Linked DNA regions of Actinoalloteichus hymeniacidonis. The protein of the gene in region 1 interacts with the protein of each later gene in a pairwise test. Links are inferred from orthologs where the notes say so. Each region holds a gene or a part of one and is shown on either strand. Other genes may lie near its edges.

Region 1 (2,990 bases):
CGATCACCGAACTGCCCGACGGCCGGTACCGGATCTACATGGACGCCTACACCTCCGACCGCTTCCTCTACAGCGACAGCGCGGACCTCTACGAGTGGACCGCGCCGAGGGAACTGCCCGGCGGGTTGTCCGGCTTCGTGCGACACGGCACCGTCCTGCGCCTGAACTGAGCAGGTCAGCGCGACGCATCGGGCGGGCGGGGACCGGTGTCCACGCCCGCCGGAGATGGTCGCTACACTGACTCACGGACCCCGTGCGGCGTCCATCCTGTGAACTCCCCCAGGGCCGGAAGGCAGCAAGGGTAAGCGGGCTCTGGCGGGTGCACGGGGTCCCCTTCTGTCTCTAGGGCAAGTACGTCGGCCTCGCCCCGGCCCACGGGCAAACCGCTCGTCACGCTGTCGGACCTGCCGCGTAGCCTCGTCGTGTGGCGCTGGCCCTTTACCGCAAATACCGCCCGGCGACCTTCGCCGAGGTCGTCGGTCAGGAACATGTCACCGACCCGATTCGCACCGCGCTGTCGGCTGGTCGGATCAACCACGCATACCTGTTCTCCGGGCCCAGGGGCTGCGGGAAGACCTCCAGCGCGCGCATCCTGGCGCGCTCGCTGAACTGTGTCGAAGGTCCCACCCCCGACCCCTGTGGCACCTGTTCGTCCTGCGTGGCGCTGGCGCCGGAGGGCGCGGGCAACGTCGACGTCGTCGAGCTGGACGCCGCCAGTCACGGTGGCGTGGACGACGCCCGTGAGCTGCGTGACCGGGCCTTCTACGCGCCCGCCGAGTCCCGCTACCGCGTGTTCATCGTCGACGAGGCCCACATGGTCACGACGCAGGGCTTCAACGCCCTGCTCAAGATCGTGGAGGAGCCCCCGGAACACCTGATCTTCATCTTCGCCACCACCGAGCCGGACAAGGTGCTGCCCACCATCCGGTCCCGGACGCACCACTACCCGTTCCGGCTGATGCCGCCCGCCACGATGCGTGGCCTGCTGGAGCGGATCTGCGCCGAGGAGGGCGTCGCGGTCGACCCCGCCGTCTACCCGCTGGTCATCAAGGCGGGCGGTGGTTCCGCCCGGGACACCCAGTCGGTGCTCGACCAGCTGTTGGCGGGCGCGGGCGAGGAGGGCGTCACCTACCAGCGCGCGGTCACCCTGCTCGGCGTCACCGATGCCGCGTTGATCGACGAGATGGTCGACGGGCTGGCCACCGCCGACCACGCCGCCGTTTACGCCACGGTCGACCGGTTGGCCGACGCGGGCCACGACCCCCGCCGATTCGCCACCGATCTGCTGGAACGGCTGCGGGACCTCGTCCTGCTCCAGGCCGTGCCCGAGGCCGCGCAGCGCGGACTGGTGGACGTCCCCGCCGACCAGCTCACGGTGATGCAGCGGCAGAGCACACAGCTCGGGGCCGCGACCCTGGCCCGCTTCGCCGAGATCGTGCACTCCGGTTTGGGCGAGATGCGGGGCGCGACCGCGCCGAGGCTGCTGCTGGAACTGCTGTGTGCCCGGATGCTGCTGCCTGCGGTGTCCGATTCCGAGCAGGCCCTGTTGCAGCGCTTGGAACAGGTCGAGCTGCGGATGACGACGGGCATCGGGGTCGCACCCCCTGCGGCGGCTCCCCGCGCCGAGGCCGCCAGTCCGGCCCCGGCCGTTCGGGCACCCGCAGCGCAGGCGACCTCCCCAGCGCAGGCAGCCCCCGCCGCCGCGCCACGAACCATCGAACGGCCGCAGGCCCGCCCGCCGCAGCCGGAACCGAGCCCCGCCCAGCGCGAGGCGCCCGCCGCCGCACCACAGGCCGCCCAGACACCGACGCCGCCCGCCGCCGCACCCGACCCGGCACCGGTGGCCCCCGAGCCGGAACCCGTCGCCGCAGCACCAGCGGCCACCGGTGGCATCGATGCCGCCGCCATCCGCCGGGTCTGGACGGCGTTGCTCGGTGTCGTCCGGGAACGCAGCCGGAGCCTGGAGGCGATGCTCTCCGACGCGACGGTGCACGCCGTCCAGGGCAACCTGGTGTTGCTGACCCACATGTCCGCACCGCTGGCGCGTCGATTGGCCGACAGCCGCAATTCCGAGGCGATCGCGGCGGCGTTGGGTCAGGTCCTCGGCGGTAGTTGGCAGGTGCGCTGCGGGTCGGCCGAGGAGATGGCCGCGATCGGCGGCGGAGCGCCTGCGGCCGCTCCGAAGCAACCCGTCCGGCAGGCCGCCCCCGCCCCGCAGGCGCCGGTTCGCCCACAACGTCCCGCAGCTCAGCCCGCCGAACAGCGGCCGCGCCGGGTGGACACCGAGGACGCCGACGGCGTGCCGTTGCCACCCGAGCCCGATGACATGGAGCCGCCGGAACCCGACCCGCAGTCGACGCCCTCGGCCCCGGTTCGACGGGTCGTGCCCGCCAAGCCTTCGGAACCCGTACCGACCGAGGGCGCCGCCGAGGCAGCCGGGTCCGGCGGTTCGGGATTCGACCGCCCACCGGATCCGATGCGGGCCGCCGAGCGATTGCTCACCGAGGAACTGGGCGTCAGCAGGCTTCGGTCCTGATCGAAAGGCTCGCCGAACAAGCTCTGGCGCGCGCCGCCACGTCGCACCGACGTGCCTGGAGCACGCCGTAGGCTGGCCAGAAGGCCCCACCCGTCGTGGAGAGGAACCAGACAAGTGCAGCCCGGTGGACCCAACATGCAGCAGATCCTTCAGCAAGCACAGAAAATGCAGCAGCAGGTGCTCGCGGCCCAGCAGGAACTCGCCGAGGCCGAGGTCACGGGGACTGCGGGCGGCGGCCTGGTGACCGCGACGGTCAACGGCTCCGGTGAGCTCCAGTCGGTGAACATCGACCCCAAGGTCGTCGACCCGGACGACGCCGAGACCATCGGCGACCTGGTCGTCGCCGCCGTGCGCGATGCGAACCGGCAGGCCCAGGAACTGGCGCAGCAGAAGCTCGGCCCGGTCGCGGGTGGCCTCGGTGGCCTGGGCGACCTCGGTGGCCTCGGCGGTCTCG
Region 2 (4,162 bases), 4.4 Mb from region 1 along the record:
GGTAGGGCGTCGGCGAGATATCCCCTCGTCCAGCTGCATGGTTACCGGCCAGAGCACGGCACCACCGGCACGCCGTGGAGCATGTGGCCAAGAACCCCAGGGTTCCCCGCACGCCACGAACCCGTGCTCGGGGACCTGAGCGCAACACGCCGAGACAGACGTCATCACAGGTCAGCGCACCCTTTGAGGAAAATGCCGGGCCCTTATGCGGAGGCTCGACGTCGTAAGACAGGATGAACCGTTAGCCCCGCGCACGCGGGGAGGAATCGGTGCCCGCCCCCAGCCGTCTACACGTCTGCCCCCGCGCACGCGGGGACCCCTCGGCCGACCTCTCTTCCCGCACGCGCGGCGGTACAGCCTCGCCCGTTCCTCGCCGCCAGGGAGAGTTGTGTCCGACTCGTTCGTCCATCTACACGTCCACACCGAGTACTCGATGCTGGACGGAGCCGCCAAGGTAGCGCCGCTGTTCGCCGAGGCCGAGCGGCTGGGTATGCCCGCCGTCGGTATGACCGACCACGGCAACATGTACGGATCGGCCGAGTTTTACCGGCAGGCGAAGAAGCGGGACATCAAGCCGATCATCGGTATCGAGGCCTACATCGCCCCGGTGAGCCGCTTTCACAAAAAGCCGGTGTTCTGGGGTGAGAGCAACCAGCGCTCCAGCGACCAATCCGGTGAGGGCGGCGACGTCTCCGGCGCGGGCGCCTACACACACATGACGATGCTCGCGGGCAACGCCACCGGGCTGCGCAACCTGTTCAAGCTTTCGAGTCTGGCTTCTTACGAGGGCTACTACCGCAAGCCCCGAATGGACCGGGAACTCATCTCAGAGCACGCCGAGGGGATCATCGCCACCACCGGCTGTCCCTCCGGCGAGGTGCAGACCCGGCTGCGGCTGGGCCAGCCGCGCGAGGCGATGCAGGCGGCGTCGGACTATCGGGACATCTTCGGCGCCGAGAACTTCTTTCTGGAGTTGATGGACCACGGGCTGCCCATCGAGCGATCGGTGCGCGAGGGCCTGTTGCACATCGGTCGCGAACTCGGACTGAAGCCGTTGGCAACCAACGACTCGCACTATGTCACGCAAGATCAAGCCGATACCCACGGCGCGTTGCTCTGCGTCCAGTCGGGTAAAACCCTCACCGACCCGACCCGCTTCAAGTTCGACGGCGACGGCTACTACCTGAAGTCCGCCGATGAGATGCGGGCCTACTGGGACACCGAGGTACCCGGCGCCACGGATAGCACGCTGCTCATCGCCGAGCGTGTCGAGTCCTACGACGAGGTCTACGCCCATGTCGACCGAATGCCCCGGTTCCCGCTCGCTGAGGGAGAGACGGAGAACAGCGTTCTACGGGCCGAGGTCGAACAGTTCACGCCAGCCCGCTTTCCGAACGGATTGACCCAGGAGTACCAGGACCGCATCGAGCGGGAACTCGGCGTCATCGCCCAGATGGGATTCCCGGCCTACTTCCTGGTGGTCGGCGACCTTGTCCGGTGGGCCAAGGACCAGAAGATCGCCGTGGGTCCGGGCCGGGGTTCTGCCACCGGATCGCTCGTGGCCTACATCCTGCGGATCACCGACCTCGACCCGATCGAGCACTCTCTACTGTTCGAACGGTTCCTGAACCCCGAGCGCATCTCGATGCCCGACATCGACCTCGACTTCGACGAGCGCAGGCGCGGCGAGGTCATGGACTACACGGTCGAGAAATGGGGCGCGGAGAACGTCGCACAGGTCATCACCTACGGCACCATCAAGACCAAGGCCGCCATCAAGGATGCCGCCCGCGTCCACTACGGCCAGCCCGGATTCAGCATCGCCGACCGGATCTCCAAGGCGCTCCCCCCGCCGGTAGCAGCCAAGGACATCCCGCTGGCAGGCATTGTCGACCCCAGTCACGAGCGATATGCGGAAGCCAGTGAGATCCGTTCTCTGATCCAGAGCGATCAGGAGGTCTCGACCATTTTCGAGACCGCCCGAGGTTTGGAGGGTCTCACCCGTAACGCGGGCGTGCACGCCTGTGCGGTGATCCTCTCCTCGCAGCCGCTGCTCGACGTCATCCCGCTGTGGAAGCGCGATGACGGGTCGATCATCACCGGCTGGGATTACCCGGCTTGCGAGGACATCGGCCTGTTGAAGATGGACTTCCTCGGGCTGCGCACCCTGACGGTCATCGACGACACGATCAAGGAAGTCGAACGCAACCACGGGATCCAGATCGACCTCGAGACCCTGGGACTCGACGACAAGGCGTCCTATGAGCTGCTGAGTCGGGGCGACACCCTGGGCGTGTTCCAGCTCGACGGTGCCGCGATGCGGGACCTGCTGCGCCGTATGCAACCCAAACACTTCGGTGACATTGCCGCTGTGATCGCCCTGTACCGACCCGGTCCGATGGCCGCGAACGCGCACATCAACTACGCCGAGCGCTCGAACGGCAGGCAGAAGATCACGCCCATCCACCCGGAGCTGAAGGACGCTCTGGAGCCGATTCTGGGTGAGACCTACCACCTGTTGGTCTACCAAGAGCAGGTCATGGCCATCGCCCAGCAGCTCGCCGGATACACCCTGGGTGGCGCGGACCTGCTGCGACGGGCCATGGGTAAGAAGAAGAAAGAGGTCTTGGAGCAGGAGTTCGAGAAGTTCAACAAGGGGATGCTCGGCAACGGCTACTCGGAGGAGTCGATCCAGACGCTCTGGGACGTCATGTTGCCCTTCGCGGGCTATGCGTTCAACAAGTCCCATACCGCCGGTTACGGGCTCGTGGCGTACTGGACCGCTTTCCTCAAAGCCAACTACCCGACTGAGTTCATGGCAGCTCAACTCACGTCCATCGGCGGCGACAAGGACAAGTCCGCCGTGTACCTGGCGGAGTGCAGGCGCTTGGGCATCAAGGTCCTCGCACCGGATGTGAACGACTCCGGGTTGCACTTCGCCGCCGTCGGCAAGGACATCCGCTTCGGCTTGGGCGCGGTACGGAACGTGGGCGCCAACGTCGTGCAATCGATCGTCTCTCGCCGCAAGGAAAAGGGCCGATACACCTCGTTCACCGATTTCCTGGATAAGGCCGAGATCGTGGCCTGTAACAAGCGGGTTATCGAATCACTGGTCAAGGCAGGTGCCTTCGACTCCTTCGATACCTCGCGTCGCTCCCTTTTCGAACATCACGAGGCGGCGGTCGATGCCGTGATCGGGCTCAAGCGCCAGGAGGCGCTCGGCCAGTTCGACCTGTTCGGTGGCGGAGACGAGGACGGCGGTGCGTCCGCCGAGGCCTCGCCGTTGGCCCACCTCAACTTCTCCTCGGACGAATGGCCGCGTAAGCAGCTACTCGCCTACGAACGGGAGATGTTGGGCCTCTACGTGTCGGCGCATCCCTTGGACGGTGCGGAACGCATCCTGCGCAAGCACGCGCCGAAGGCGATCGCGACCATTGTGAACGAGGCGCCGAAGGAGGGTGAGGTCGTCGTCGCCGGGATGATCTCCAGCGTCGATCGCCGGGTGAACAAGCAGGGCGAGCCGTGGGCGATCGTCACCATCGAGGACCTGGATTCCGCAATCGAGGTGCTGTTCTTCCACAAGAGTTACAGCGTCCTGCACGAGGATCTGATCCCCGACTCCTCGGTCGCGGTCAAGGGCCGGGTGAACTGGCGCGAGGACAAGATGTCGATCTTCGGCTCGGGTGTGGTCCAGCTCGACATCAGCGCGGCCGAGACCAATCCCGGGGTGGCACCTGCCGTGATGTTGCGGGCCGAGGCCCACCGACTGACCCGCGACGTCGTCGGCGAACTGCGCAGCACCCTGCTGGCCCACCGGGGCGATGCCCCGTTGCGGTTGGTCCTGGTGCACAACGACGCCGAGGAGACCTACGAGGTCGAGAAGTACCCGGTCGAGTTCAGCGGCGCCTTCGCCGCCGAGCTGAAGGCGATCCCCGGTCTGACGGTGGTGTCGTGAGCCGCTCTCCGGGAAGCTCAGGCACCGAGCAGACTGCGTAGGCCTCGCTCCACCGCGAGGAAATCGTACAACGAGGTATCGATCACCGCCTCGATCTCGGCTTCGTCGACGGCGGCGCGCATCGCGTCGCCGTCGACGAGACCCAAGTCCACCAATACCGACTCCTCGATCACCTGCTTCGCTAACGACAGTCCACCGAGACGTAAT

The links. Proteins that work in one complex are often made in the same cells at the same time.
Region 2: the proteins of BKA25_RS26155 (region 1) and dnaE interact in binary tests that used the Escherichia coli proteins (3 or more experiments, as listed by UniProt). The link is inferred for Actinoalloteichus hymeniacidonis from one-to-one orthologs.

Annotation. Positions count from the first base shown.
Region 1 is NZ_JACHIS010000001.1:6,098,239-6,101,228, reverse strand. What follows is about bases 59-2,980. They hold BKA25_RS26155 (DNA polymerase III subunit gamma and tau), read left to right. Parts: upstream 59-424; coding sequence 425-2,536; downstream 2,537-2,980. Other genes in these bases: BKA25_RS26150 (YbaB/EbfC family nucleoid-associated protein), read left to right, coding at 2,672-2,980; BKA25_RS26165 (glycoside hydrolase family 43 protein), read left to right, coding at 59-170. Outside these bases: more of BKA25_RS26165, read left to right, coding at 1-58; more of BKA25_RS26150, read left to right, coding at 2,981-2,990. UniProt on the Escherichia coli protein: Part of the beta sliding clamp loading complex, which hydrolyzes ATP to load the beta clamp onto primed DNA to form the DNA replication pre-initiation complex.
Region 2 is NZ_JACHIS010000001.1:1,671,454-1,675,615, reverse strand. What follows is about bases 62-4,155. They hold dnaE (DNA polymerase III subunit alpha), read left to right. Parts: upstream 62-388; coding sequence 389-3,955; downstream 3,956-4,155. Other genes in these bases: BKA25_RS07585 (asparagine synthase-related protein), read right to left, coding at 3,973-4,155. In the rest of the region: BKA25_RS07595 (alpha/beta fold hydrolase), read left to right, coding at 1-5; more of BKA25_RS07585, read right to left, coding at 4,156-4,162. UniProt on the Escherichia coli protein: DNA polymerase III is a complex, multichain enzyme responsible for most of the replicative synthesis in bacteria. This DNA polymerase also exhibits 3' to 5' exonuclease activity. The alpha chain is the DNA polymerase catalytic subunit.